DNA from 3 places in the Anoxybacillus andreesenii genome. Region 1 is predicted to be linked to each of the others. Evidence: predicted binding sites of a transcription regulator. Region 1 holds the regulator's gene; each other region holds the start of a gene.
The links. Region 1 encodes Rex, which represses fermentation and respiration genes when NADH is low (regulators of the CRP and FNR family bind a similar motif). Its sites were predicted from a motif close to TTGTGAAATATTTCACAA; they were not measured.
Positions count from the first base shown of each region.

Region 2: the regulator Rex is predicted to act here: its motif matches at 5,098-5,115, upstream of J2S07_RS16765 (TorD/DmsD family molecular chaperone).
Region 3: the regulator Rex is predicted to act here: its motif matches at 8,148-8,165, upstream of qoxA (cytochrome aa3 quinol oxidase subunit II).

Region 1 is NZ_JAUSTU010000036.1:2,170-12,432, reverse strand. Features, by position in the region: gene J2S07_RS20040 (cytochrome d ubiquinol oxidase subunit II) at 1-635, opposite strand, end outside; gene J2S07_RS20035 (cytochrome ubiquinol oxidase subunit I) at 632-1,972, opposite strand; gene J2S07_RS20030 (hypothetical protein) at 1,986-2,126, opposite strand; gene groL (chaperonin GroEL) at 2,550-4,178, opposite strand; gene groES (co-chaperone GroES) at 4,241-4,528, opposite strand; gene J2S07_RS20015 (CPBP family intramembrane glutamic endopeptidase) at 4,831-5,568, shown strand; gene J2S07_RS20010 (YdiK family protein) at 5,565-5,774, shown strand; gene J2S07_RS20005 (redox-sensing transcriptional repressor Rex) at 5,805-6,464, opposite strand; gene moaC (cyclic pyranopterin monophosphate synthase MoaC) at 6,496-6,990, opposite strand; gene J2S07_RS19995 (ABC-F family ATP-binding cassette domain-containing protein) at 7,153-9,075, shown strand; gene tsaD (tRNA (adenosine(37)-N6)-threonylcarbamoyltransferase complex transferase subunit TsaD) at 9,284-10,263, opposite strand, start outside.
Region 2 is NZ_JAUSTU010000019.1:42,631-52,893, forward strand. Features, by position in the region: gene eno (phosphopyruvate hydratase) at 1-110, shown strand, start outside; gene J2S07_RS16750 (molybdopterin-containing oxidoreductase family protein) at 557-2,575, opposite strand; gene J2S07_RS16755 (4Fe-4S dicluster domain-containing protein) at 2,730-3,287, shown strand; gene J2S07_RS16760 (PucR family transcriptional regulator) at 3,288-4,838, shown strand; gene J2S07_RS16765 (TorD/DmsD family molecular chaperone) at 5,148-5,840, shown strand; gene J2S07_RS16770 (molybdopterin-dependent oxidoreductase) at 5,859-8,465, shown strand; gene J2S07_RS16775 (DMSO/selenate family reductase complex B subunit) at 8,479-9,030, shown strand; gene J2S07_RS16780 (dimethyl sulfoxide reductase anchor subunit family protein) at 9,122-9,985, shown strand; gene secG (preprotein translocase subunit SecG) at 10,092-10,263, shown strand, end outside.
Region 3 is NZ_JAUSTU010000014.1:32,950-43,212, forward strand. Features, by position in the region: gene J2S07_RS14575 (ABC transporter ATP-binding protein) at 1-336, shown strand, start outside; gene J2S07_RS14580 (MFS transporter) at 342-1,532, opposite strand; gene J2S07_RS14585 (aspartate kinase) at 1,784-3,145, shown strand; gene J2S07_RS14590 (hypothetical protein) at 3,264-3,437, opposite strand; gene J2S07_RS14595 (alanyl-tRNA editing protein) at 3,572-4,783, shown strand; gene J2S07_RS14600 (hypothetical protein) at 4,829-6,070, opposite strand; TPP riboswitch at 6,228-6,327, shown strand; gene thiT (energy-coupled thiamine transporter ThiT) at 6,395-6,991, shown strand; gene J2S07_RS14610 (VanW family protein) at 7,049-7,930, opposite strand; gene qoxA (cytochrome aa3 quinol oxidase subunit II) at 8,214-9,131, shown strand; gene qoxB (cytochrome aa3 quinol oxidase subunit I) at 9,192-10,263, shown strand, end outside.

The DNA.
Region 1 (10,263 bases):
ATGGTAGGTAATGCCCAAATTAATGAATAACGCCGAAGTAATTCAGTCGCAAGTGTATCATTCGCTTTATTCGCATACCAGGTTAAAAATACAGCGGAAATATACAATACAGCTGATAGACTCAACACGACAATACTCCATGTAAGAGGACTAGTAAACAAGGTCCAATAATCAAGAACCGGATTTCCATTTACAATAGAAATGAAACCACCTTCCGAAATAGTTAATACAATCGAAAGTGCAGCTGGAAGTAATAAACCTGACAAACCATACATGAAAGCATATCCCTTATGTGAACGTGCTCCATACGTCTCAAACGCATAATACGAACCACGAATCCCTAATAGGATAACCGCAATACTAACTGGAACCAATAATGTCGTTCCATAGTAAAATGCTGTACTCGGAAAAAATCCAACAATCCCAACAAAGAAAAAAACTAGAAAAACATTGGTTACCTCCCAAACAGGGGATAAATATCGCTGAATAATTTTCGTAAGAATATGTTGCTTTTTAGTAAAGATTCCATATGCATTAAAGAAACCAGCGCCAAAATCGATGGATGCTACAATAATATAGCCGAATAGAAATGTCCAGAGTACAATAATGCCAATAATCTCTAGGTTAACATTCATGTATGTACATCTCCTTTTCGTTCCTTCAATTCTCTTTCAACTGGATTCCTCCGAAACATTCTACTCAAAACAACCACCGAACCAATACCGAGAACTAAGTAGAGACCACAGAATAAAAGCAACATGATATCCACATCATTACTCGTAGTTGCTCCTTCTGCCGTACGCATGATCCCACGAAGAATCCACGGTTGTCTACCTACTTCCGCTAACCACCAACCCGCTTCGATTGCGATAATAGCTAATGGTCCACCACAAACAATTAACCACCGATACGGCTTTAATTCGACAAAGGACCACCCTCTAGCTCTACTAATAATGTATAACAAGGATACCCCAATCATCAGCATCCCTATTGCAACCATGATATTAAACAAATAATGGATATACAATGGAGGTCTATCTTCTTCTGCAAACTGGTCCAAACCAATTACTTCTGCTGTCGGTGATCCATGTGCAAGGATACTCAATGCATACGGGATTTTCAATGCATATTTAATTTCTTCTTCCTCATTCATAAATCCAAGCAGAATAAGTTCAGCACTTTCACTAGTTTCAAAATGCCATTCTGCTGCCGCAAGCTTTTCTGGCTGATATTCTGCTAAATATTTTCCAGATAAATCCCCAACAATTAATGAAGTCAGTGAAAAGATTAAACCAACCTTCATGGTTAATAAGAGTGCCTTTTTATGGTAAATATGGTTTGAGCCTCTTAACAAACGAAACGCAGCAATAGATGCAAGAACAAATGCCGATGTCATAAAGGCTGTACCAACGACATGGGATACTTTAGTAGGCATCGCTGGATTAAACATTGCCTTGATTGGATTGACATTCACTAGCTCTCCATTAATTAAATCAAATCCTTGTGGGGCATTCATAAATGCATTTACAATCGTAATGAATACTGCAGAAAACGATGCTCCAATCGCAACGGGGATTAATAATAATAAGTGCTTTCGTTGATTTTCAAAACGATCCCAAGTATATAAGTAGATCCCCAAAAATATCGCTTCAAAGAAAAACGCAAACGTCTCCATAAACAATGGTAAAGCAATCACATTCCCCGCCAACTCCATGAATTTCGGCCATAATAATGAGAGTTGTAACCCAATTGCTGTACCGGTAACAACCCCTACAGCAACCGATATAATAAACCCTCTTGTCCACCTTCTAGCAAGCAGGATGTAATGTTCATCATTTTTCTTTATTCCCACCCAGTGGGCAATCATGATCATGAGAGGTATCCCTACCCCTAACGTAGCATAAATAATATGGAAAGATAATGTCGTCTCTGTTAGGATTCTACTGTAATAAACTGCCTCTTCATTAATCAAACATTTCCCTCCTTTATCCTCCAAAAACTCTGCCAATAATGGATAAAAGCATAATTGCTGCTACAACAAAGCTCAGCCAGACTAGTTTCCTTTCTTGACTTTGATACATGGCACCACTCTTTTTATGTTGTGTATTTTTTTCCATTTGTTTCATCCTAATTCATCCTTATCTTCTATTGATATAACGATATTATTATGTGCGAATTGCCAAATTTTATCCTTTAAACAGTAAAAAAACACGGATTACTCCTGTTTAAGAGTGACCCGTGTTTTACCAAAAAGTAGAAGGGTTAAATATTCTTATTACTAGTATTACCTTTACGCTAACCCTTTTTAGAGAATAGTAATTTATGGATAATTTAATCAAATAGTGTTAGTGCAAAGTAATGGTTCAACCCGTAAAGTGTCTAGCAATAAATAAAACTAAGTGTTTCAAAATTAATACATTAAACTAATAAAATGGACGTTTCCGTAAAAGTCAGCGATTTCTACGAAAACATCCATTTTGGTAAATAATTGTATAAATTACACTTTTACACAAAATTCATCCCCTGTTATTCCAGGGATGCGAGTATGATTACATCATGCCGCCCATTCCACCCATACCGCCCATATCAGGCATTGCAGGTGCTGCTGGTTCTGGCTTGTCAGCTACTACTGCTTCAGTAGTTAAGAACATAGCCGCTACAGATGCAGCGTTTTGAAGTGCAGAACGAGTTACTTTAGTTGGGTCAACGATACCAGCGTCGATCATGTTTACCCATTCGTTTGTAGCCGCATTGAAGCCAACGCCAATCTCTTCGTTCTTTAAGCGCTCAACCACAACAGATCCTTCTAGACCAGCGTTGCTAGCGATGATGCGAACTGGCTCCTCAATGGCACGAAGAACAATGTTGATACCTGTTTGCTCGTCGCCATCTGCTTGAAGCTCAGCCACTTTTTTATACACGTTAAGGAATGCAGTTCCACCACCGGATACAATTCCTTCTTCAACTGCCGCACGAGTTGCGTTAAGAGCATCTTCAATGCGAAGCTTGCGTTCTTTTAGCTCAGTTTCAGTTGCAGCTCCAACCTTAACAACGGCAACACCACCAGCTAACTTAGCAAGGCGCTCTTGAAGCTTTTCACGGTCAAACTCAGAAGTAGTTTCTTCCATTTGAACACGAATTTGGTTCACACGAGCTGCGATTTGATCAGACTCTCCGGCACCTTCAACGATTGTTGTATTTTCTTTTGAAACAACAACCTTAGCGGCACGGCCAAGCTGCTCAATGCTAGCAGATTTTAATTCTAAACCAAGATCTTCTGTGATCACTGTACCACCAGTTAAGATTGCAATATCCTCAAGCATTGCTTTACGACGGTCACCGAATCCAGGAGCTTTAACTGCTACTGCGTTGAATGTACCACGTAGTTTATTTAATACTAATGTTGCAAGAGCTTCCCCTTCAACATCTTCAGCAATCAATAATAATGGCTTGCCTTGTTGTACCACTTGCTCAAGTACTGGTAAAATTTCTTGGATGCTTCCAATTTTCTTATCCGTAATTAAGATATATGGATTCTCAAGAACTGCTTCCATTTTGTCAGAATCAGTCACCATGTAAGGAGATGCATAACCACGGTCAAATTGCATTCCTTCCACTACGTCTAGTTCTGTTGTGAAGCCTTTTGATTCTTCGATTGTGATAACACCGTCATTGCCTACACGCTCCATCGCTTCAGCAATTAACTGACCTACTTCATCATCAGCAGAAGAAATCGCAGCAACCTGTGCAATGGACTCTTTGCCTTCGATTGGCTTTGAAATCGCCTTAAGCTCTTCAACTGCAGTTGCAACAGCTTTTTCAATACCGCGGCGAATCACCATTGGGTTCGCACCAGCAGTTACGTTCTTTAAGCCTTCACGAATCATCGCTTGAGCAAGAACTGTAGCTGTAGTAGTTCCGTCCCCAGCCACATCATTTGTCTTGCTCGCAACTTCAGCAACAAGCTTCGCACCCATGTTCTCGAATGCGTCTTCTAATTCGATTTCCTTAGCGATGGTAACACCGTCGTTAGTGATTAGTGGAGAACCGAATTTTTTCTCAAGAACGACGTTGCGTCCTTTAGGTCCAAGGGTTACTTTAACTGCGTCTGCAAGAGCGTCTACTCCGCGAAGCATCGCGCGACGAGCGTCTTCACTGAATTTAATCTCTTTTGCCATATTGAAAACCTCCCTAAATGATCGTTTTATCTAATACTTACAAAAAAATCTAAATTAATATCTTAGGCGCCAACAATAGCTAAGATGTCATTTTCACGTAAAATTAAATACTCTGTTCCTTGGTACTTCACTTCTGTACCAGAGTACTTTGAGAAGATAATTCGATCGCCTACAGCAACTTCAAGAGCAACTCGCTCACCGTTGTCTAGAACACGACCTGTACCTACAGCTACTACTTTTCCTTCTTGAGGCTTCTCTTTCGCTGAGTCCGGTAAAACGATACCGCTTGCAGTTTTTTCTTCCGATTCAACTAACTCAATAACAATGCGATCTCCTAGTGGCTTTAACAAGTGAAACAACCTCCTCAAATAAAATATGTAATTTTTTATTAGCACTCGATACTCATGAGTGCTAACACATTTATTATATTAATGAATTCCTAAATTTTTTGCAAGTATCATGCGTAAAATTTTCCTTAATTTTTGTTGCTATCCTAACATCTTTTTTTGCACAACCTTTCAAAGTATATACAGAAGTTGAAAAATTATCCAGCCATACACTTTTTTATAATTTAAATTTGTATCTATCATCTTTTTACTAGTAGAATGGGTTATAGTGCATGTTGAGATAGTTATTAAAGGGGAATCACATTTTGAAAAAGGAATATTGGTATATATTAGTTGCTTACATGGGGATGCATCTTTCAAGCTTTGTGGGTGTGCCAGGTGTCACTTTTGCAGGCATATTATTGGGACACAGTTTGGAAGACATGGCCATATATTCAGTTGCGATTTGGATCGTTTTTAGCTTTGCTGTCACCTTGCTTATTGTGTTATTACTGTTGAAAAATGAATGGAAAAACCCCATACCCGATCGAAACGCTGCATCCGTGACTCAGTCAACGGTCTGGGCGATCTTAGGTGTGTTTCTTGCTTTATTTTCCCAGAGCCTAGCCGCAAATATTGAAACATGGCTGGGGATTGAATTGGGCTCGGAGAACACACAGCAAATTCTTTCACTTATTGAGTCTTTTCCTATTGTTGTATTAGTAAGTTCTGTTATTGGTCCCATTCTTGAAGAAATTGTCTTTCGAAAAATATTGTTCGGTTCACTTTATAAAAAGTTCAATTTTTTCATTGCGGCTTTGATCAGCTCCATTATTTTCGCCCTGGCGCATATGGAGCCTGAACACTTACTTTTGTATTCAGCAATGGGCTTTACCTTTGCCTTTCTTTATATCAAAACAAAACGAATCATTGTGCCAATCTGTGCACATGTCGCTATGAATACCTTTGTTGTACTCGTCCAATCCGTATATAAAGAAGACATAGAACGGATTTTCCGAGAAGCCGACAAGGTGCAAAGCTTCATTGGAGGTTTTTTCCTATGAGACAGTCTACCTTGTTTTCAGGAATTCTATATATTGTGTTTGGCTTATTTTTTACTTTTTTCGCCATCCAAAACCTGCAGCAAACTGGGGAATGGGGCTTTTTTACCTACCTGCTCATTCTCTTAGCCACCTTTGATATAGGAGGCGGTCTTCGCATGGTCTTCTTCCATTTTAAGCTTAAATCTATCCAGAAAAATAAGAAATGAGCCCTTCAAAAAGGCTCATTTCATTTCATTTTATTCCACTACTTCTTCCTCATCCACCGTATAATGCTTTAAGAAATAGACCAATGACTGCAATTCAACTGCAAGGTCAATATGATGGACTCGTGTTGTCGGAGGAACCGTTAGCCTTGCTGGTGTGAAATTAAGGATCCCTTTTACATCTACCTTTGCCAGCCTATCTGTAATCGACTGGGCGAACTGAGCAGGAACGGTTAAGATAGCGACCGTGATGTTCTCTTCTTTGATCACTTTTTCCATATCGTCCATGTGAAAAACAGTTATATCCCCGATGGTTGTGCCCACTTTATCTTCAGCTACATCGAAGGCAACAGCAATCTTTGTATTATTGTTTTTGAGGAAATTATAATTTAAGAAGGCCGTTCCAAGATTTCCAACCCCTATTAGGGCTACATTTGTTAACTCATCCTGATCAAGTGTCTTACGGAAAAAACTCAATAGGTAGTTCACATTGTACCCATAACCCTTTTTCCCTAATGCTCCAAAGTACGAAAAATCTCTACGAATCGTTGCAGAGTCTACCTTTACCGCTTCACTAAGCTCCGCAGATGATACCCTCTGCTTCCCTGATGAATGTAAATTCTTTAAGAACCGGTAGTATAACGGCAGCCTTTTTGCTGTTGCCTGAGGAATTTTCACTGTATCATTACTCATCCTATTTCCCCCACCCTATCATAAGTCTAGCTTATAAAATCTCATTCTCTCTTCTAAAATCACCGTTTTTTCCACCTGTTTTTTCAACGAGGTAGGTTTTTCCGATGACCATCCCTTTATCAACGGCCTTACACATATCGTAAACCGTCAAGGCGCAGACCGACGCAGCCGTTAGCGCTTCCATTTCTACTCCTGTATTTCCCTTTGTTTTGACTGAGGCCAAAATGATGAGACGATAATTTTCATTCTCTCGCTCCCATCTGAAGGTAATGTTCACACCTGTTAGCGGAATCGGATGGCACATTGGAATAATATCTGCAGTCTTTTTGCAGGCCATAATTCCCGCCACCTGTGCGACGGCTAGGACATCCCCTTTTTTAATTGTATTGTTGGTTATTTGGTCATATATCTCTTTATTTACCGTAATACTTGAGCTAGCAATTGCGGTCCTAACCGTTTCCTTTTTATCACTAACGTCGACCATTTTGGCTCTGCCTTCTTCGTTAAAATGAGTAAATTCAGCCATATTCTATACACCTCACTTCAAACTATACACTATTTTGACAGATTTGTGAAAACATTGTTATGACTTTCACAAAAGATTTTTAAATACCGCCCATAACCTTCTTTTATTGCCGTTCCCATTTTTGTACGTTACACTATTGCTAGAAATACTGAGGTGAAAACGATGATCTTATTGCAGGTAAATCAATTATCAAAATCATATGGGGCTGATCCCATTTTAACGAATATCAAGCTGGAAGTGCAAACTCGTGACCGCATTGCCCTCGTTGGACGAAACGGTGCAGGTAAATCCACCCTTCTCAAAATAATAGCAGGACAGCTTTCCTATGAATCAGGGGAAATCATTAAACCAAAGGATGTGGAAATCGGCTACTTAGCACAGAATACGGGCTTAGATTCGGATTGCTCCATTTGGGAGGAAATGCTGACTGTCTTTGAGGACCTACAAGAACAGGAAAAACAATTGCGCCAATTAGAAGAAAAAATGGCTAACCCATCCGTCTATACTAACCCTTCAGAATACGAGCGCATCCTCAAGGACTACGATATTCTTCAGGTTACCTTTAAAGAAAATGGTGGCTATCAATATGAATCAGATATCCGTTCTGTATTACATGGACTTAAGTTTCACACCTTTGACTACTCAACCAAAATCTCAAGCCTAAGCGGTGGGCAGAAGACTAGGTTAGCCCTTGGGAAGCTGTTGCTCAAGAAGCCTGATATTTTAATCTTGGACGAGCCGACAAACCACCTGGATATTGAAACATTGTCCTGGCTCGAAGGCTATTTGCAAGGCTATGAGGGCGCCATTTTGATTGTCTCTCATGACCGCTATTTTCTAGATAAGGTGGTCAACCAAGTATATGAAATCTCAAGGCTTCATATAACGAAATATCTCGGGAATTACAGTGCTTATTTAGATCAAAAGGCAGCAAATTATGATCGGGAAATGAAACAGTATGAAAGGCAGCAGGAGGAGATAGCCAAGCTCCAGGATTTTATCCAACGAAATTTGGCGAGAGCTTCGACGACGAAACGAGCGCAAAGCAGAAGAAAACAGCTGGATAAAATGCAAATTATGGACAGGCCACTTGGAGATGAGAAATCAGCCTCCTTTGGTTTTGAAATTGAGCGGCAAAGTGGGAATGACGTTCTCATGGTAGATTCCTTGTCCGTTGGCTATGATGGGGATACGGTCAGTACAGACCTTACCTTTCGACTTACTAGAGGAGATAGTATCGCTCTCGTGGGTCCAAATGGAATTGGGAAATCTACCTTATTAAAGACGATTATTGGACGAATCCCCAAAATTAACGGTAATATCCGCTTTGGCTCCCATGTCACAGTCGGCTATTATGACCAGGAACAGGCAGAACTGACCTCCAACAAAAGAGTATTAAATGAGCTATGGGATGACTACCCACTAATGAATGAAAAGGATATTCGCACCGTACTCGGCAACTTTTTATTCTCTGGAGATGATGTTCTCAAAACGGTTTCTTCCTTAAGTGGTGGTGAAAAAGCACGACTGGCTTTAGCCAAACTAATGATGCAAAAGGCAAATCTCTTAATCCTAGATGAACCCACGAACCACTTGGATTTGGACAGTAAAGAGGTATTGGAAAACTCCCTCGTTGATTATCCAGGTACGATCCTTTTTGTTTCGCACGATCGTTATTTCATTAATCGAATTGCTACTAAAGTTATCGAGCTTAGCTCGACTCATGCAACGGAATTCCTTGGTGACTATGATTATTATGTGGAAAAGAAGCTGGAGTTTGAAGAATTAAAGGAGCTTGAGAAGAAAGAAATATCCACAGTTCATCAACAGGAAACTCAAGAAAAATCGAGTTATCAACAGGATAAAGAAGCAAAAAGATTAGAGCGACAACGAAAGAGAAGAATAGAAGAAATTGAAAAACTAATAGAGGAGCTCGAAAACAGCATCGGGGAAAATGAACAATTACTTTGTGAACCCGAAATCTTTCAGGATCATGAAAAGGTTCTTGAAATTACGAAAGCAAATGATGCGGCAAAAGAAAAGCTAGATAGCTTATTAGAGGAATGGTCAGAATTGGCTGAATAGGAACTACTGTAGCACCGGGATAGACGAACTATCCCGGTTTTCTTTTTCCACAATCTTATTCACAATAAAAATAGGATTACAACAGCTCTCCACAGGGTTTTCCACATTATCCACAGTTTAATTCGTATTTATCCACATTATTCACATAATTTCTTTGTTTATCCACAAAAAAAATCCTCTATAATGAGAGGATTTTGTCCTGGTTCTATTAAATATTGTGGATAGAAATATCTAATCCTGGATTTGCGTTCAAGTTTAATTCGGCTCTTTGACCTTTTTCGAAAAAGATACTGCCGGCAGCCGCAATCATCGCTGCATTATCCGTACAAAGATAGAGCGGTGGTATGATGAGCTCGACATCCTCATCCTCAAAAACCTGCTCAAGTCGGGTTCTGAGCCCTTTATTTGCAGCTACACCGCCTGCGAGAAGCACCTGCTTCACATTATATTCCTTTGTAGCCTTAAGGGTTTTCGTCACTAATACATCAATGACACTCTCCTGAAAGCTCGCAGCAAGGGTTTCTGGAGCAATTTTCTCCCCACGCTGCTCGGCATTGTGAACGGTATTAATCACAGCTGATTTGAGTCCACTGAAGCTGAAATCATAGGAGCCTTCCTCAAGCCATGCCCTCGGGAGATTCAATGTAGGCTCACCTGTTTGCGCCAACCGATCAATATGCGGACCTCCTGGATAAGGCATATTTAATACTCGAGCTACCTTATCATAGGCTTCTCCAGCGGCATCGTCTCTTGTCTCACCGATAACCTCAAAATGTCCATGCTCCTTCATATAGACAAGTTCTGTATGTCCACCTGATACGACCAGAGCAAGGAGAGGAAATTTCATCTCTTTCACCAGCCGGTTAGCATAAATATGCCCTGCAATATGATGCACTGCGACGAGTGGTATATTATGTGCGAAAGCAAGCGCCTTCGCTGCATTGACACCAATTAATAAAGCTCCGACCAGCCCTGGCCCTTCTGTAACAGCAATAGCGTCCATATCAGAAATCTCTAGCTTTGCTTGATGCAAGGCTTCTTCTAATACAATCGTCAGCTGTTCGACATGGTGACGGGAGGCTATCTCAGGAACCACTCCTCCAAATCGCTTATGGCTTTCGATTTGTGAAGCGACTACATTCGCAACAATCTCACGTCCGTTTTTAATAATGGCAACTGCTGTTTCAT
Region 2 (10,263 bases), on a different contig from region 1:
CTCGTACCGACCGTATTGCGAAGTACAACCAACTTCTTCGCATCGAAGACGAGCTTGGTGAGCTAGCTGTGTACGATGGATTGAAGAGCTTTTATAATTTGAAGAAGTAAGTTAGTTTGAGGAGGGCGGCCCTGTGGGTTGCCCTTTTAGTATCTAAAATGAAGTAACTAGCAAGCGATACTAAAAAATAAGCGGAGATTTTCCGGCTAAAAGCGTAATAGGGTTTGATTAGAGGTAAAAAAGCGGAGATTTTCCGACTAAGCAATGAAAAATTCCCGATTTTGACGATTTTTGAGCAAATAGACGGAATCACTCCGTCTATTTAAGCTATTTTCAATGCTATTTTATAATTAAGAGAAATTTCTCCGCTTATACTGAACAAAATCCCTAAATTCTCGATTCGTGTTCAAAAAATAGTCATCCAGTTCGGAAACATGAAACATGCGCATTTTTATCTTTTATGGCCGCAGTTTGAGCAAAACCATGTTCCCATCCTTCCCCAAAACTCCTCCCAAAAAAGCCCCAAATAACGTTATTCAGGGCAAATTAGGATAGGCTATAATTTCTCAATTCTCACAAACGTATCATAAAAAGCCGTTCCCTTGTTACCCATATCTGTTGGCAGGGGAGGGGTCAACTTGTTGATGTTCACATCAGAGTCAGGATACCAGCCTTGATGGATGACGAGAATATCCCTTGGCACTCTATGGCTAAAGGCAATCTTGATCTCAATAGAGCCCTGTTGATTAGAGATCTTCACAACCTCCCCGTCATCAATCGATAGTTTCTCCGCGGCCTTTGGATGAATCTCAACAATGGCCTCCTCTGAATCGGATAGCTTCAAAAAATGAAACTGTGAATTGAAGGTATAGGGATGATGAGGGGTGATCAGCCAAAAAGGGAGCTCCTCCGTGGGAGAAGGTCCATCTACAAAAAGCGGCAAAGCCTGAAGGCCTTTCGCCTCCGCCTCTGTTGAGAAAAAATGAAACTGCTTTGTCGCAGTAGCAAATTTTCGCCTTTCCCACACAATTCGATCACTGCTTCCTGTGAATTGTTTATTCTTAAGCTCGGAAACATTTTTTATAAAATAACGATTTTCCACCGCTTCGGTGAACTGGGCATTCAAATATTCCTCTTCACTCTCATGAATCTGGAAGGAACAGCCACTCTCTCTTAATCTAGGCGCCAATTCCGTCATAATTCTCCACTCACTTAAACTTTCGTAATAGGGGCTTACCGCTTTTTCATTCAAAGAAATCTCCTTATGCCAGTAGCTTGTCACGATATCCGTTTCTTCAAAATGGGAAGTCGTAGGCAATACCAAATTGGACATCTTAGCGGTTGGCGTCATAAAAAGATCAACCGTTACCACAAATGGAATCCCCGCTAAAAATTCCGCCCAAAACTTTGCCCCAGCCTCTTGTACTAAAGGGTTTGCACCTGAAACCCATAGCATTTCGATAGGTGGTGAAAACCTGGATGGAAGTATTCGATTTTCGGGCTGATTCAGATGAATCACCCGGGTATCCTTGGAATCAGCCTCTAATTGATTTTGGAAAAAACGAGAGTCCTTTCTGCGAAAAAAGATTCCGCCCCCTTTTTTTCCGATATCTCCATGAATGGCAGCTAGGGCTTCAATCCCACGGACATTTTGCCCGCCGTTTGTATGCTTGAGCACTCCCATGCCGATGATGTGAGAAATGGCTTTCGTCTCTTTCATCCATTGAGCCAATAAGCTAATGGCTTTCTCTGTCATTCCACATGTGCGAAGAAGGTCATCCTTAGAAATCTTCCCAATGGCTTCAAGGTAATCTTCATACCCGTAGGAATGCTGCTCGAGGAATTCCTTATCATAGCAATCGGCCTTCAATAGTTCTTTGACCAAAAGAGTGGCTAAAGCACCGTCTGTACTTGGACGCAGCTGAATATACAAATTAGCAAGCTCAGCTGTTTGTGTGTAAACAGGATCAATGACAACAACCTTCCCACCTTTTGCCCTTGCCTCGATGATAAAAGGAATAAGATGAATATTGGTTGCTGCTGGATTGGTGCCCCAAAGGATGATTAGGGATGAATCTTTTATCATCGCAGGATTAGACATTTTAACGGTCCCCATGTCATATTCCATCGCTTCAAATCCAGTGGTAGCAGTGGATGAACCGAAAATTCTCGTCGTTCCTCCAAGACTTGTGAAAAAATGATCCGTCACATAATGATGAACCCCAACATTCCCAGAGCCTTTATAGTGAGCGAGTGGGAGTAGATGCCCATGTTTCTTTTGTATGTTCAACATTTCACATTCAATAAGCTCAAAAGCCTTCTTCCAAGTAATTTGCTTGAATCTGCCAGAGCCCTTCACTTCTTGATAATAAGGATATTTGAGGCGTTCCTGATGATTGTTTCTTTCGATATAAGAATAGCCCTTGGCACAGAGCTTTCCTTGCGAATAGGGGTGGGTCCGTTTACCGCTCAGAGTCATGATTTGATCATTCTCGACTCTAGAAATCATCGTGCAGTTGCTGAAGCAATTTCGTGGGCAAACATGCTGAAACTCATATTGACTGCGCGTATTCATTTCTTTCACTCCTTTGATGGAAGGGAATGTTTTCCACCAAAAAATTCACGAGATTGTCGTTCTGAAAAATAAATTCTACCTTCCTCTATTATAAACTATATCTAGATAACGAGATCTATTTTTGTGAAGCATAGAAAATAAAGGAAGAATCGACATGTCATCTCAGCTTATGTTTTCCATTAACCTTAGCAAATGCATAAATTGTAAAACCTGTGAAATGTCGTGTAATGATTACCATGGACTTTCAGGGATACACCGACGCAATGTTGTAACCTATGAAAATGATTCGCTAATCCCTGTTCATCTCTCGATATCTTGTAACCATTGCTTGAATCCGGTTTGTGTATCCATCTGTCCGGAGAATAATTTTCTGAAACGTAGTGATGGGGTAGTCATTCATAATCCAAGTAATTGTCGAGCATGCAGGCGTTGTGTGACCGCTTGCCCGTTCCACGCCCCAAAAATAAATCCGAAAACGAATCGAGTGGACAAATGTAACCTTTGTATCGAGAGGCTTGATGAAGGCTTGAAGCCAGTTTGTGTAGAAAATTGTGTGACCAATGCACTGGGGATCATCGAGGTTAATCGTAAGGAAAGAAAGTCCTATGATTTTGGGGAAGTAGATGTACCGATAGCAAGCTACACGAACCCATCCATATTCGTAATTGACAAACAAATTGGACTGACCTTCTTCAGAGAGGAGGAAGCCTAAATGAAGGATGCGCTTCAGGAGTTACTACCGCTTATTCCGTTGGATCGACTAAAGTTTCTTACCTCTTTACCAAAGCAATTGCTTTATTATGAAACGATTCAAGAGGAGCTACCGAAGGATTGGTTAGAAAAACCGACTCTAATAATAATCGTCGATGAAGAAGAATGGATCAAACTAAATGATAAGGAAGTCGCAAACCAACTCATTCAGGATCCGAATCTTATCGCCGTCATCATTGGGCTAGAAACGGAAGTGCCCTTGCAGGAAGACAATGTCCATCTGTATCGTTCATGTCAATTGCCAATTGTCCAAGTGGCCGATCCCTCTTCACTCCACATATTTGAGCAAAAAAGCAAGCCTGTTTATTCTCAAATAAGCAACGAGCTTGCTGGTATCATGAACGAGGGGTTCACCGCTATCGCTACAGAACTAGCAAAAGGATTGGAGACCCCTTTCCTCTATTTAGATGAGAACAACCATCTTTTTTGGCAGACAGGTACGGAAACAGAATTAAGAGAAGCAAATCGGTGGTTGAACACCCATTTTAGAGAGCTGGAAGGGATGAAGGAAAGCTACGAAGGGCAAATTCATGATGGGTTTGAGCTATATCCCATCCATATCGCCGGTGTCGTCAGCCAAGGTATACTTGCTTCCGCTAAATTAGTAGATTGGCAAAAAAGAATGGTAGATAAATTAATAGGCTTAATGGCTCTTTTATTGCAAACAGAAGGAATGTTTCGACAGCAGCAGCAACAGCTGCAAGAGCATTTTGTCTATGACCTTTTGTATCACAAGTTTGAATCCCAAAAAGTCATGATTAAACAGGCGAAGGCATGGGACTGGAATTTAGAGATCCCCCATCATTTGCTTCTTGTTCATGTGAAGGTAACTGACGAACTCATGGATAATATGGATTGGCTGGATGAAATGGTTCTTTTCATAGAAGAAAAAAAGTCTCATATGGAAGAAAGGCTTATCGTTTTGCCTTTTGAGGACCAAATTGTCGTCCTTCTTGAGGATGGTCAAAGCTGTACCATTAGTGAAAGAAACCGACATGTTCGTACCGTTGCGGAACAAATTGAAAAAGAGCTGTCGAACCAATGGCCGAATTGTCAATTCTTGATCGGGATTGGAAAATGGTATAAGAATACTACTTTTTTAAACAAAAGTTACCAGGAAGCAAATCAGGCCCTAAAATTTGGACAAGCATGGTTTGAAAATCGAAACATCTTTCATATCAATGATTTAGGTGCACTCCGCCTCCTGATTCACATTCACCAGGAGATTCTATTAGACTATAGTGAAGATTATTTGTCTGTCCTATTAGAAAGTGATCGCGAGTCAGGTACAGAGCTCATCCATACGCTTAAGGTGTATATTCAGCATCAGGGGGTCATTAATGACGTAGCCGATGCGCTATTTATTCATCCTAATACCCTTCGCAATCGGATAAAGAAAATCGAAGACATGACAGGAATTAATGTTCAGGACCCAGAGGAATTTATGAATCTGATGGTTGCGGTCAAGATTCTTTCCTTTCTCAATTTATAATGTTCGGATGAAACTAGTTCTCCTTTTTGAGGAGGCTAGTTTTTTTGTTGCAGGTTGGAATTATCATTACATTTGACTGGCTATTATTATTCAAGATTTGTTCATTTATAGCGGTTAGAGAGAAAATTTCACTGTGAAAACTGCACAATTGCTTCCCTTTAACTATGGAGGATCCTACACTCCCTTCTATCAGGATTCACAGATAAAATAGAGACATAGAGGTTCAATGTCCTATCCTTAGCAATAAAACAGTTTATAATTGTGAAATGATTCACATTGGAAACCTGAATAGAAAGAGGTGGAAACGAGATGAATCAAGTTATCAGCACTGATTTAACAGAGGCTGAAGAATTATTGGAATTACGGATTTTTGCCTACGATATTTTGCGAAGAACCTTTTTGGAGGAGCCGACGAAGGAATTAGTTGAGCAATTTGAAAATGGAATCATTCACTTTTTTCCTTTTAAAGAAGAGAATCCTCTCCTCAAGGAGGGGATAGAGCAGGTACATCATTATTTCAAGAGCTTTGAGATGGGTGAAAATTTTGAGGAGCTCCACTGGGATTACACGAGAATGTTTGTTGGACCTTACGAGCTGCCTGCTCCGATATGGGAATCCTCCTATACCAATAAGGATGGGCTACTCTTTCAGGAAGAAACATGGAGAGTAAGAAGACTGTATTTGAAAAATAATTTCGAACCTCTTCATTATGGCAAGGAAGCAGATGATCATTTAGGTCTAGAGCTTGATTTTATGTATCAGCTAAGCAAATTGGCCATCCAATTGATGAAGGAAGAAAATCATGTCCAGGTCAAAAAAATCTTAGCAGACCAGAGTTATTTTCTGAAGGCCCATCTTCTTAATTGGACCCCGCTTTTTGCAAAGGATGTCAATGAACATGCAAAGACCGATTTTTATAAAGGCATGGTGAAAATTCTCAGTGGATTTTTAACTATTGACCAAACCTGTTTAGAGGAATTGGAATGTCAAATTTGTGAGTAAAAAATGGAGGTGTTCTCTATGTCAAACTTTCTAAAAAAAGCGATGGATCATAAGATGAGTCGCAAAGCATTTCTCGGATGGAGCGCTGCCTTAACAACCGCAGCAGTTGTCCCAACTTACGGGCTAACAAAGGTTGACTCGAAGGTGGCGGCAGCCAAACTGAACCAGGAGGAAAAATGGGTAACCGCAGCCTGCTGGCATAACTGTGGAGGACGATGTGTAAATAAGGCGTTAGTCGTGGACGGAGTGGTCATTAGACAGAAGACGGATGATACGCACGAGGATAGCCCAGATTATCCACAGCAAAGAGGCTGTCACCGCGGACGTTCGCAAAGACACCAGGTTTTTGGTGCCGATCGATTGAAATATCCAATGAAACGTAAACATTGGGAGCCAGGCGGGGGAAAGAAAGAGCTACGTGGTAAAGATGAGTGGGTTCGTATTTCCTGGGATGAGGCGCTTGACCTCGTTGCAACTGAACTAAAACGAGTAAAAGAAAAACACGGAAATAAATCAATTATCGGAACGAGCAGACTTCTTAACTTCTACGGTGGTGCGATGGTGAGATGGGGTTCTTCATCATCAGGTGCATGGGGAGTTCCACAAGAGACAATGACCGGCTTTATGTCTTGGAAAGGGAATGACCGATTAGACTGGCGCAATGCGAAGCTCATTGTGATGTGGGGTTCAAACCCAACACGTTCCAACTTAGGAAATCCAAGCTACAACCTTTTGCAAGCGAAGAAGGCGGGCGCCAAATTTATCTTTGTTGACCCATCTGTAAGTCCATCAGTTAAGACATTAGCGGACAAGCATATCCCTTGTCGCCCAGGCACAGATACAGCCCTGCTTCTTGGAATGGCCTATTACATGATTGAAAATAACCTACAGGATCAAGATTTCCTTGATCGCTGCACAGTTGGATTTGATCAGGATCATATGCCAGAAGGTGCTGATCCAAAGGAAAACTTCAAGGATTATGTACTCGGAACCTATGATGGTGTTCCAAAAACACCGGAATGGGCATCAGAAATTTGCGGTACAGACCCTAAAGTGATCAAAGAATTCGCTCACGAAATTGCAACGACGAAGCCAATGATTTTCACTTCATCCTTTGCACCTGCTCGTACGTATAGAGGACAACAATTCTGTCAGGCCTTCCTCACAGTGGGCTGGATGACTGGAAATGTTGGTAAACCAGGTGCTGGAGTATTCACGATGAACTATGCATCCAAACAAAGCTACGGTGGTAAAACACTAGTAAGAGGTGGAGGCACAGGACTTCCAGATGCAGTTAACCCATTATTCCCTGATGCAACCTACGGGGCATATGACGGCTATCGCTGGGAAAACCCAACGAACCTTGAAGCCCATGGAATCGCTTATTGTGAAACATATGATGCTATTTTGAATGGTGAGTATACAGCAACAGCTGGGCGAGGAAAAGTTCCTTGCGATATTCGGATGCTGTGGTTAGTTCGTGATGGCAGTGGCTATAACTACTTGAACCAATCATCTGATATTAACAAAGGAATTAAAGCCTTCCGTAAAGTAGATTCAATTATTACAAACGATATCGTCCTTTCTACCATTTCGAAATATGCTGATATCGTCTTACCAGCAACGACCGAATGGGAGAAGGAAGGAAAAATCTACAGCGGTAACCCTGAAGCGATCGTAATCACACAAAAAGTAGTCGATCCACTCTTTGAAGCTAAAACAGAAGAATGGATGGATAGAGAGCTTGCGAAGCGCCTTGGTTTAAATCCTGCAGAAATTTACCCAATTACAGAGAAACAGCAGCTATTTAATAGTTTAGCAGGAGCAGAAATTATTACAGAAGACGGCGAAAATTACGTTCCACTCGTTACTATTACGGAGAAGGATATTAAAAAATGGGGCGTAGATGGCAAGCCGCAAAAAGGCAAAATCTCTCTTGACGAAATTGTAGAGCAAGGGGCATATCAAGTACCTCGTTCCCCTAACGATAAATTAGGCGAAATTGAATGTGAAGCTTTTGTTAAAGACCCTGAGGCAAACCCAATTCCAACAAAGAGTGGTAAGTTTGAAATTCACTGTCAAGCATTAGTCGAAAAAATTGCGGCCTATGGCTTAACAACAATTGCACCGATTGCTAAATACGAGCCACCAATGGATGGTTATGAAGCAACCTTCTCAGACTGGAAAAATAAGAAAAAAGGGAAATATCCATTCCAGCTTGTGACCATCCATTACGGAAGACGGTCACACTCAGTATTTGACAACGTACCACAGCTTAGAGAAGCATATCCACAAGAATTCTTTATGAATAAGAGAGATGGAGAGGCTCTTGGATTTAAAGATGGTGATACCGTTCTTATTGAAAGTAGTGTCGGAAAGGTTATTCGACCAGTAGCCCTTACTGAAACCTGTATGCCAGGAGTTGTATTCCTTGGTGAAGGTGCTTGGGTTGAACTTGATGAAAAAACAGGCATAGACAAAGCTGGGGCAACGAACTCTCTCTGTCCAGCACGCTTAAGCGGTCAAGGGGAAGAGCCTTGGAATACAACAATCGTCCGTGTTGAGAAATATAAAGGTGAACCATTAAAGCCAGACTGGCAATGGGAGCAAAGAATTATTTTCTAGGAGGTGACAGATTATGGCACAGAAAGGTTTCTATTATGATTCAACAGTATGTACAGGATGTAAGGCTTGCCAAATCGCATGTAAGGATAAGAATGATTTAAAGGTTGGAGAGCTCTTTAGAAAGGTATATGAGTTCGAGGGTGGAACCTTCCCAAATGTTTGGGGTTATTATCTCTCCCTCGGCTGCAACCACTGTAAAGAACCGAAGTGCGCAGAAAACTGTCCGACTGGTGCCATTTATAAAAGGGAATCTGACGGCTTAGTTGTACAGGATCGGGAAAAATGTATCGGCTGTAAAATGTGTATCTGGTCTTGTCCTTATGAGCGTCCTCAATATCTTGAGGAGCAAGGGAAATGCGGAAAATGTGACGGCTGTGCGGATCTTGTCGACCAAGGCTTGAACCCAGTTTGTGTGGATACTTGTCCATTGAGGGCCATTGAATTTGGTGACATTGAAGAGCTTCGCAAGAAATATGGTGCCAACTATAATCTTAAAGTATTGCCAGGTGCTAATATTACAAAGCCTTCTATTACTGTAAAAGCAAAGCCTGAAGCAATGAATTAATGAAAAAGGGCTATGTTATTCATGAGTTAGAAACTGCTCAATTTTAACATAGTCCTCAATAAAAAAGCTTATTAAAAAGGAGGTAATTTCTATGTTTGCAGAAGAATGGCCATTGCTAACATTTACTCTTCTCTCTCAGTTTGGTGTTGGGGCCTATATCTTTTTCGTCATTGTCCGTGCATTTAACAAAAAATTAGGGAATAACCTTGCCATTAATGTAACAAAACGTGGAATCATGATGGTAGGTCCTGTCATTGCTCTTGCATTAGTGTTTTCATTATTCCATTTAGGTACGCCTTTCGGTGCTTATCGTTCTATCTTGAATTTGGATTCATCCTGGCTCAGTAGAGAGATTATTTTCACATCTGCCTTCTTTGCCCTTTGGATCGTATCTTTCTACTTGGACCGAAAAGGGACCTGGAATCAAATCGTTGGCTGGGTAACATCTGTTGTTGGTCTAGGTGCTGTGTTTTGCATGGCAAGCATCTATGCATCTTCAATTAAACCAGCCTGGACCGATGCTAATACGTATTTAGCGTTCTATGGAACAACAATACTTTTCGGTGCTGTCACTTCGATGATATTTATCCTAATGAGCAAGGAAGAAAAGACGGAGGGTCTAACAAGCATCATCAAAGGAATTGGATTAGCAGGACTTGGAGCGATGATTGCTCAGCTTGTGTATCTTCCTATTTATGTTTCAGGTCTATCAGTCAGTGGACAAGCGGGTCTTAAATCTGCGGCTCTTTTAACGGAAACCTATGCATTTTCAACCGTGATTAGATGGGCGTTATCCTTTGTCGGATTGGCTATCATTGGCTGGGTCTTCTACCGAAATAATAAATCTCAGTCCCAAATGAAGTTCTATCTAGCAGCTTTAACTCTCGTGTTAGTCGGTGAATTTTTAGGTAGATACATCTTTTACGCAACAGGTGTGTCCATTATCGTCGGTTAGGAGCAAATAAAGCCTCCCCTTCTGGATTCAGAAATGTATTGTGAATCATTTTTAATTATGATAAAATTAGACATACTGTGAGTGTTCGTTTCAGGAGGTGGACTTTATGCATGCTCTATTTGTTACATTGCTTGTGATCGTATCGATCGGTTTAATCGTTGTTGTCCTTCTACAATCTGGTAAAAGCGCAGGTCTTTCAGGTGCCATCTCTGGTGGAGCTGAGCAGCTGTTTGGAAAGCAAAAAGCGCGTGGACTTGATTTGATTCTACATCGAATTA
Region 3 (10,263 bases), on a different contig from region 1:
CGGGCTCTTATGAATAATCCTGAAATTCTTATTTTGGACGAACCTACGAATGGACTTGATTTTATCGCAAGGGAAAAGCTGTTAGAGACAGTGGAGAACATTTGCCAATCGAAAAACGGACCGAACCTTATCTATGTGACCCATCATGTGGAAGAAATATTGCCGGTTTTTAGCAAAACCCTTTTACTTAGAAAAGGAAAGGTATTTGCCGCGGGAAAAACAGAGGAAATGATATCAGAACAAGTACTGTTCGAATTTTTTGGGATGGATGTTGAGGTGCTTTGGAGTAACGGCCGACCCTTGCTTTCCAAAAAAAATAAGGCTATCTATGGATGATAGCCTTATTTTCGTGCTTGACTCTTTTTCAAAATGAAAAGGTAAAGCAAAATCGAGGTAGAAACAGACAACGCAGAAAATAGATAAATGCTGCTATACCCGAGCACATGGGCAATTTGCCCAAAAAACATGGCACCGACACCTACTCCTAAATCAAAGAAGGAGAAGAAGGTGGCATTCGCCATTCCTCTACGGTGTGGTGCTGCCTCTTTGACAGACCATGCTTGAAGGGCAGGCTGCACCGTACCAAAGCCTAAGCCATATAGCAAACCAGCAAGGTATAGAACGCCGCTGTTTGGTAGCCAAGAGAGCAGCAGCATCGCGATGATAATTAGAATCGTACCTGGAATGAAGACGGCTTGGTGACCCTTTTTGTCATAGAGTTGACCAGCAAAGGTCCTAGAAATTAATAATGCAAAGGCGTAAAGAAGAAAATACCATTCGATGCCCGAAATATGTTCTTGAGCGGCATAGATCGGCAGGAAGGATGCGATTCCTCCAAAGGTCACCGTGATGAAAAATAGTAATAAAGATGGAGGGATGGCTGTTTTTTCGAAAACATCCCATTTCTTTTGCGGTACGGCAACAGGTTCTACCTTTTTGTAGCGAATAAATGAAGAGAATATAAGTGCCATTAAACCGAGTACGGCGCAAATGAGAAATAGTTGAGTAAAGGATATTCTGCCCGCTAAAGCAAGACCCAAGGTTGGACCGATGGCGAGCGCGATATTTCCAGAGAGGCCATAGTAGCCCATCCCTTCTCCTCTTCGGTGGGCAGGAATAAGGTCAGTAGCTATTGTTCCCGAAGCAGTTGTCGAAAAGCCCCAACCTACTCCTTGAATCATCCTCATCATAAATAAAAACAATAAGCTATGTAAGAGCCCATAGGATCCAACGGAAAGAACAAAAATACCCAATCCGGTCGCATAAACGAACCGTCGTCCCCTTATCTCAAGTGCTCTTCCTGCCATTGGTCGAATCAGAAGGGCCGAGAATGTGAATATCCCAACAACAACTCCAATTAATTGATCATTTCCTCCCAATTCCTCGACAAAAAGGGGAATGGTAGGCAAGGTCATTTGAAATCCAAGGAAAATAAAAAAATTGGACATGACAATTAAAGTGAAATCTCTCGTCCAAATTTTGTCTTGTTGGAGCTGGTTCTGTGATTGCCCCTTTGCGATTGATTGACTCATGAGTACTCCTTTCCCTTGGGAAGATAGAACAACAACCCAAATTATTTAGAAATGCTAAATATTAGTTTACATGATTTTAGGCAAAAATACATTTATTAAGATTTAGTTCTCTTGTGTTATAAAAACACCTCTAGAGCTATTTTCCACCCTAAAAGGACAAATGTATACACAGGGGAGAAAAAACTCTTGATTCTTTTTAGGTTTCGAGTGATAATAAGAACTAAATTTTAACAAAACAGGGGATGTCCGTGATGAAGGTAGTGAAGTTCGGTGGCTCTTCCTTAGCGACTGGAGCTCAGCTTGAAAAAGTATTAAACATTGTGATGGCAGATTCAAATCGAAAAGTCGTTGTTGTTTCTGCACCAGGCAAGAGATATGGACAGGATATTAAAGTAACGGATTTGTTAATCGAGTGCGCAGAAAAGGCCTTACGCAATGAGGATTATGGCGAACCATTGGCTTGTGTGCTCGAGCGGTATGAGAGTATTGCCAAGGAGCTAGAACTTCCAAATGATATTATCGAAGAGATTAATGATAATTTCAGGGAATTATTGAATGGAGATAAAACCAGTCGCAATCGCTATTTGGATGCGGTGAAAGCAAGCGGAGAGGATAACAATGCAAAGCTTGTTGCGAAATTTTTTCAAAGCAGGGGTATTGACGCCCATTATGTAAATCCAAAGGATGCTGGCCTTTTTGTTACAGACGAATCTGGAAATGCACAGGTGCTGCCGGAATCCTATGAGAATTTATTTTCTTTACGTGATCGAGCTGGAATCATCATTTTCCCGGGATTTTTTGGCTTTACAAAGGAAGGCGAAGTTGTCACCTTTTCACGAAGTGGCTCCGATATAACTGGTTCCATATTAGCCAATGGTGTGAAGGCTGATTTGTATGAGAACTTTACTGATGTGGATGCTGTTTATTCGGTGAATCCTACGATTGTACCGAATCCAAAGGAAATTACTGTTCTTACTTATCGGGAAATGCGGGAGCTATCCTATGCAGGCTTTTCCGTTTTTCATGACGAAGCTCTTATTCCTGCCTTTCGTGCTGGAATTCCCGTCAATGTGAAAAATACGAACAATCCTTCGGCGCCTGGAACAAGGATTGTAAATAAAAGGGAAAATATCAATGGTCCAGTGGTTGGAATTGCAAGTGATAAAGGCTTTTGCAGCATTTATGTAAGCAAGTACTTAATGAATAGAGAGATTGGCTTTGGGCGCAGGCTTTTAATGATTCTAGAGGATTATGGGTTGTCCTATGAGCATACGCCCTCTGGAATCGATGATATTACGGTCATATTAAGGCAAAATCAGATGGACCAATATACAGAAGAGGATATTATCAACCGGATTAAGTCGGAGCTAGCGGCGGATGAGGTAAAAGTGGAGCATGACCTGGCCCTTCTTATGATCGTCGGTGAAGGAATGCGACATAACGTTGGAACGACGGCCAGAGCGGCCAAGGCACTTGCTAATGCTGGCGTAAATATTGAAATGATTAATCAGGGGTCCTCAGAGGTAAGCATGATGTTTGGGGTTAAGGAAGCGAATGAAAGACGAGCGGTTCAGGCCATTTACGAGGAATTTTTCGTAGCTGTACCTGTGTGACCAGGGGAAAACAACACGCCAAAAAGTCAGGCGTGTTGTTTTTTCGTGTTTGTTGGGGCTAAACAAGCCGCCTCCGCTTTTCTTATGGCCATAGCTATGTAACGTTACAACATAAGTTTTAGCTAGAAATACTTCTTTCGATTGCACTGTCCCAATCAGGGAAATAATGTAGCGCACTTCTCATGAGCTGTGGATGCGTTCTTTTCACATGTTTCTTACTTAAGCTAGATCCACTCGTATTCAAACGCCTAATTTCCTCAAGCACTTCAGCAGAACTCATTGTAACATCCATTCCATGACCTCCTTTCCTCTAGCATCACCTATATGATCACCTGTAGAAAAATATTTATACATATTTCTGTATTTTTAGTAAAATTTTCTTCATAATGGGAATAGAGAAATTTACAAAAAGTGAGGATCTAGAAATTGACAGAGAAACTATATTACAAGAATGTTTATCAAAAGAAGTTTACAGCCAAAGGATTGTGTCAAAAGCAGGATGAAAATGGAAATCGGTATGTTGTTTTAGATAAAACAGCGTTTTACCCTACTGGTGGTGGACAGCCATTTGATAAAGGGTCACTAAATGGAATTCAGGTCACTAACGTTGAGGAAATAGATGGAGAAATTCGACATTATGTCACGACAGAGCTTAAGCAAATCGATGAAATTGAAGGAGTTGTCGATTGGGAACGCCGTTTCGATCATATGCAGCAGCATTCCGGGCAACACATATTAACAGCAGCATTTGTTGAACTCTTTGGGGTTCAAACAGTGAGCTTTCACTTGGGAAAGGAAATTTCAACGATCGATCTCAACACGGAGAATTTGACAACCGATATGATCTCTCAAGTGGAGAAACGGGCAAACGAGATTATTTTGGAAAATCGAGGGATTGAAACGAAATGGGTAACAATGGAGGAAGCACTCCAATACAATTTGCGAAAAGAACTATCTGTTTCAGAGGATATCCGCCTCGTTATTATTCCTGAATTTGACTATAATGGCTGCGGCGGAACTCATCCAAGCTCCACTGGTCAAGTAGGCTCTATCAAAATTCTCGCTTGGGAGCGTCAAAAGAAACAGGTTCGCCTTCAATTCGTCTGTGGGAATAGGGTTCTCAAGCAGTTAGAACAAAAGCATTCGATTGTGCTTAAGCTTTGTCAGATGTTAAGTGCTCCTGAGCAGGAAATGGAAAGTGCCGTTCAAAAGCTTTTGGAAGTGAATAAAACCCTCGGCAAAACAGTGGATGAGCTTAAAGAAGAAATGCTGCGATACGAAGCAGAAACCTTATGGACATCGCTGGAAGAATGGAATGGGACACCTGTAATCAAGAAAGTGTTTAAGGATCGAACAATAAAAGAGCTTCAACAGCTAGCAAAAATCATCACCCTTCAGCATCGGGGAATTAATCTCTTTTTGGTTGCGGAGAATGAGGACAAGCTCCAATTCGTTTGTGCTCGTGATGCCGATGCCTCCGTTAACATGAAGGAAATGGTGCAACAAATCCTCCCACTTATTCATGGTAAAGGAGGAGGAAGTGAACGTTCCGCACAAGGTGGGGGAGAAGCGGTCATAACTGGGGAGGAATTATTAGCTAAAATCGAAAGTATCATTCGTGAAACTATGATCCAATAGATTTTTTCGTGGTCACATAAGGGTTATGTGACCACAAATATTTGTCTACTTTTCTTCATAAAACTCAATAGCATCAACATTTTTCAACCACAGCTTTGCATTGGAGCCATCCGCATCGGAGAACCAAACATTGCGATTGCTGTCTGTAATGGAGGTGCCACGAAACCAGATCAGTTTGTTCATGCTTCTTATAAATTGGGGATCATAATCTCCGTAGCCGCTTGGAGGCTCTATAATTTTCGTTTGATGGTCCTTGTTTAGGTGAACAGAATAAAGAGATGGAAGGGGATGCTCTGAAAATTCATTGGACCAGTCCTTTGCCTCGACCCTAGAGGTTACGATCGAGCTGTTGCTAACCCAAGTAAAATTAAGCTCGGCGTAATTCGATGGGGTTAAGGAGGCGACTGGAAACTCCTTGTATTTCAAATCCTTGCCTCTGAAACCAAACACAATCCTTCCTCCACCAGCAATATAGGCCAAAATATCCTTCGAAGGTGCCCATTTCGGTTCGCCCACGCCGAGTATCATTTCGTCCAAGGTCTCGAAACGTTCTCCATCGCTAGAAATAGCACAAAGCATATTGCTATCCATGGCTAATGAAGCTGTTGGCGAAACGATAAACGAAATCCATTTCTTGCTGGGTGAAAAAAGAAAGGAATCTACATTAATTGACATAACATTTTTATTATCGACTCGCAGATCCTTTGGTACGACAAAAAACTCCTTTACATTGGCAAAGAGATTAATTTCATCCCAATTTTTCGCGAGTTTTTTCTCATAAAGAACAGGGTTCGTCCATCCATCTGGATTGAGATTTGCTCGTGAGGACATGAGGAAGCCACTCCCGTCTGGAAGCCAGGTGAAGCCATAGACACCTAAGGCAACATTTCGGAATTCTTTAAGGTTCGAGATATTAAGAACTCCATTATCTTGAAAAGCGACAACCGCTTTATTAGGGGCCCATTGAGGCTCGTAACCGTCATAAAAGATCCGCTTCTTTTCAGAGGTTTCTAAATGATACACCCATATTTCATTTTGTATTTTATTTGGCTCAAACTGGGAAGGGGCTTGCATTTGATAAAGAATCCATTTTCCGTCATGGGACCACTGGATCCCATGGACATTTCTAGACTTTGTAATTTGTGTCTCCTGATTATCCAACAATAGCCACAGGTTCCCATCCCGTATGAATGCCGCCTTCGTCCGATTCCTTGCAGAAACGTCTATTCCATTAGAAAAGGATACAACAAGGACAAAAATTAGTAGGCTTACAACACTTTTCCTCATCATCCACCTCTTAAAGTTATTCTTGTCACTATGTATAGTATTTTCCTCATCTCTTCGAGTTATGAAAGGAAAGAACCCTTGTTTTCAAAATCTTTTAAAATAACCACTACACAAATAGGGATTAATGAGCTATACTAGATGGGACAATTAAAGAAGCGGAAACCACAAGGGGAGCTTTAGGCTGAGAGTGAACGTTTGTTCTGACCCTTCGAACCTGTTAGATAATTCTAGCGCAGGGATTGTGGAATGACGGGTGAATCCTATCCGTCTTTTATACAAGTTCTCCCTTGGGGTTTTTTCGTTTTGGAAAAGGGGAGATTTTTTATGAAAAAAATGAGATTGGTTGCTATGATTGAAGCTTCATTTTTTGCTGCTTTTGCACTTATTTTGGATCTTCTGCCTTCAATTAAGCTAGGTCCTTGGATTTCCATCTCAGTGGCAATGGTACCCATGTTTATCTTGGCTTTCCGTTGGGGGGTTAAGATAACCTTCGTTGCTGGCTTTATTTGGGGCCTGCTTCAGGTGGCGGTGGGAGATGCCTATATTTTAACACCTATTCAATTTTTGATTGAATATTTCATCGCCTTTGCCTTTATAGGATTTGCAGGGCTTTTCTTTGAAAAGATTCAGTCTCATTTACAAAAAGGAGACACCAAGCTGGAGCTGGTTTGGGCAGTGGTAGCTATTTTCGTTGGAAGTGCTGCAAGATACTTTTGGCACTTTCTTGCAGGGATCATTTTTTGGGGTAAGTCTGCACCAGAGGGCATGTCGCCGGCAATCTATTCACTCATAATCAATGGTGGAAGCATGCTTGGCTCAGCGATTCTATGCTCTATTGTAACAGTAGCTCTGTTAGCAACAGCACCAAGATTGATACAAAGAAACGGGATTAAACTCCACTCAGAAAAAAATGCGTCTTAATATCAATTGCAGAAAAACCTCTTTCAATAGTTGTTGGAAGAGGTTTTTTTGGTTTCTCTATTGTAAAATCCCTGGGACATTCCTTGGTTCATTATTGATGGAATCAGATGAATATACAAATACAACGACCTTGCCGTTAAAGGCTCTAGCGCGAATTAATATAGGCTGATTATATTCATTTTTGAATGTGAAGTCTGGCCCATACCAGCTCACCGTGGCATCCCGCCCGGGCGGTACGTAAGGTACCTTTCTACTATGGGAGTATCTCTCCAAAATGGTCATCCCTGAGCGATCGACGGCGTTAAAGAGGGTGGAGGAAACCTGGCAAATTCCACCGCCAACCCCTTCGGTGAATTCTCCTTTGACAATTTCAGGAGCTTTCATATAGCCTCTTTCTTGGGTACGCTTACCGACCACTTCATTAAAGGAAAATACCTCCCCTGGAAACAAGACACGATTATTAATGGCTGCTGTTGCTAAGGCAATATTATGAGAGCGTGATTTGTGGCTGGCATTAAAGTAAGTAATATATTGGCCAATTCTGTTGGTCCGTATATGTGAGAGAAGCTCGCTATCGATCTTAGGATAAATGATGTTCTTCGGAACCTCGACAGTAGCAGGACCATTTTCATAAAAATAGCGAGAAAACTTCTCCTTAAGAATTGGTTTGTTAAGCATGTAGCCCACTTTCTCGGGAATGATTCTCCCCGCAGGATCGATGGTCGCATCTACTGGAGCTTTTTTGACTTGTATATCCACTTGAGTAGTGAATTCCTCAAGCCTTTCCATATTCAAAAGTTTCACTCCTGGAACCCCTAAAATAAAGTCCTCGCGATTCACGACGGATAGTGTTTCATTATTTTCAAAGAGGGTAAAAGGTTGAAGCATTTGGTTTTGAATGACTAATAATAGCAGCCCTAATATCCACGACAATTTCATGTTGCCTCCCCAATAGCAGATGTCCGTCTTTATTTTTCGATAATCACCCAAAAATATTCGTGTACAAAAACAAATCGTAGGGGACTATGGTACAAAATATACAGGAATAGGAATGTTTACATTTAGTGTAAAAATAATCCTTCCTAAATTCGTCACACTTTCTTACGTTTAACTCGTGGTAATATTATTAATGCAGATCAATTACTCTTACTATATATTGTGAAAAAGTTTACATGCAAATCATTCGTTTGTATGTACAAATCAAAAGGAAAGGAGCCCCAAAATGAAAAGGAAATGGGCTATATTAGCGGCTATTTTCACTATTTTCACTGTGTTAACAGGTTGCGAACCATTAATGGTACTCGACCCAAAAGGACCACAGGCTGAACGACAAGCACATGACATTCTGTTGTCTATCGGCATTATGTCGTTCATTGTTGTTGTTGTATTTGTTATTTTAATTTTTGTGTTAGTAAAATACCGTGCTTCGAATTTACCAGAGGATTATGAACCACCTCATATGGAAGGAAATAAATGGGTTGAAGCAATATGTGTTGGAATTCCAATTCTTATTGTTGCTTATTTTTCCTATGTTTCCGTTCAAAGTAACTATATCGTAGAGGCCACGCCTCAAGGCTATGAGGATCAGGAACCATTGGTGGTCTACGCCTCTTCTTCTGATTGGAAATGGCATTTTAGTTATCCTGAAGAAAATATTGAGACGGTTAACTATTTATATATCCCAACCGATCGACCACTTGAATTTAGACTGTATTCGAATGGTCCAATTACGAGCTTCTGGATTCCACAGTTAGGTGGTCAGAAATATGCGATGGCCGACATGATCACGACCTTGCATTTAGCGGCAGATGAGCCTGGTGAATATATGGGACGAAACGCCAACTTCAGTGGGAAAGGCTTTGCGGAGAATACGTTCAACGTAACGGCCATGTCACAGGCAGACTTTGACGATTGGGTAAAAGAAGTTAAGGAAACAGCAAAACCACTCACAGAAGAAAAATATAATGAACTATTGAAACCTGGTCATCTTGGCCAAATGACATTTACTGGAACACATTTATCGTTTGCTCCGGCTCCTGAACATGATCACGGTTCATCCAGCTCAATGGAGCACGAAGGACATTCTGATCATATGACAACAAATGAGGAACATGGAGAGAATAATACTCATGAAGAATGATTTTTTTAGAGAATGCTAGTTTTCTAAAAAAGGATACTTCCTGAAAGGAGAACATGACGGATGGAATTTTTTGAACGATTTGCCATTCCTAATCCTAGCCCAGCGATTTATGCATCAATGGTTGCTATCGGTCTAACTTTGATCGGGATCATTGTTGGCTTAACATATTTCAAAAAATGGGGCTATTTATGGCGTGAATGGCTTACTACCGTTGATCATAAACGAATCGGTTTGATGTATTTAATTTCTGCCTTATTGATGTTATTCCGTGGTGGTGCCGATGCCATCATGATGCGTGCTCAGCTGGCAGTACCTGACAATAAGCTTTTGGATGCCCAGCATTATAATGAGATTTTCACCACCCATGGTGTGGTAATGATCATGTTCATGGCGATGCCATTTATTTTTGCGTTCATGAACTATGTCGTTCCATTACAAATCGGGGCACGGGATGTTGCGTTCCCACGTCTGAATGCGATTAGCTTCTGGCTATTCTTTATGGGAGCAATGCTATTCAATATTTCCTTCGTCATTGGTGGTTCACCTGATGCCGGCTGGACTTCTTATTTTCCGCTAGCGGGGAATGATTTCAGTGAATCAGTGGGGACGAATTATTATATGATTGCCCTGCAAATCTCGGGGATTGGCTCGTTGATGACGGGGATCAATATGATTACGACGATTCTCAAAATGAGAGCACCTGGCATGACACTCATGAAAATGCCAATGTTCACATGGGCTACATTAGTAGCAAACTTAATCGTTGTAACCGTCTTTCCAGTATTGACAGTTGCTTTAGCAATGGGAACGATGGATCGATTATTTGGTACCCATTTCTTTGCTAGTACAAATGGTGGTATGGATATGCTTTGGGCGAACCTCTTCTGGGTTTGGGGACATCCTGAGGTGTACATCTTAATCTTGCCTGCCTTTGGTATCTATAGTGAAATTATTTCTACCTTCTCGGGTAAAAATTTATACGGCTATAAATCAATGGTTGCATCAATGGTGATGATTTCCGTGCTTTCCTGTTTAGTTTGGGCGCACCATTTCTTTACCATGGGTCAAGGAGCAGCATCGAACAGCTTCTTCTCCATCACGACGATGGCGATTTCTGTTCCAACCGGAGTGA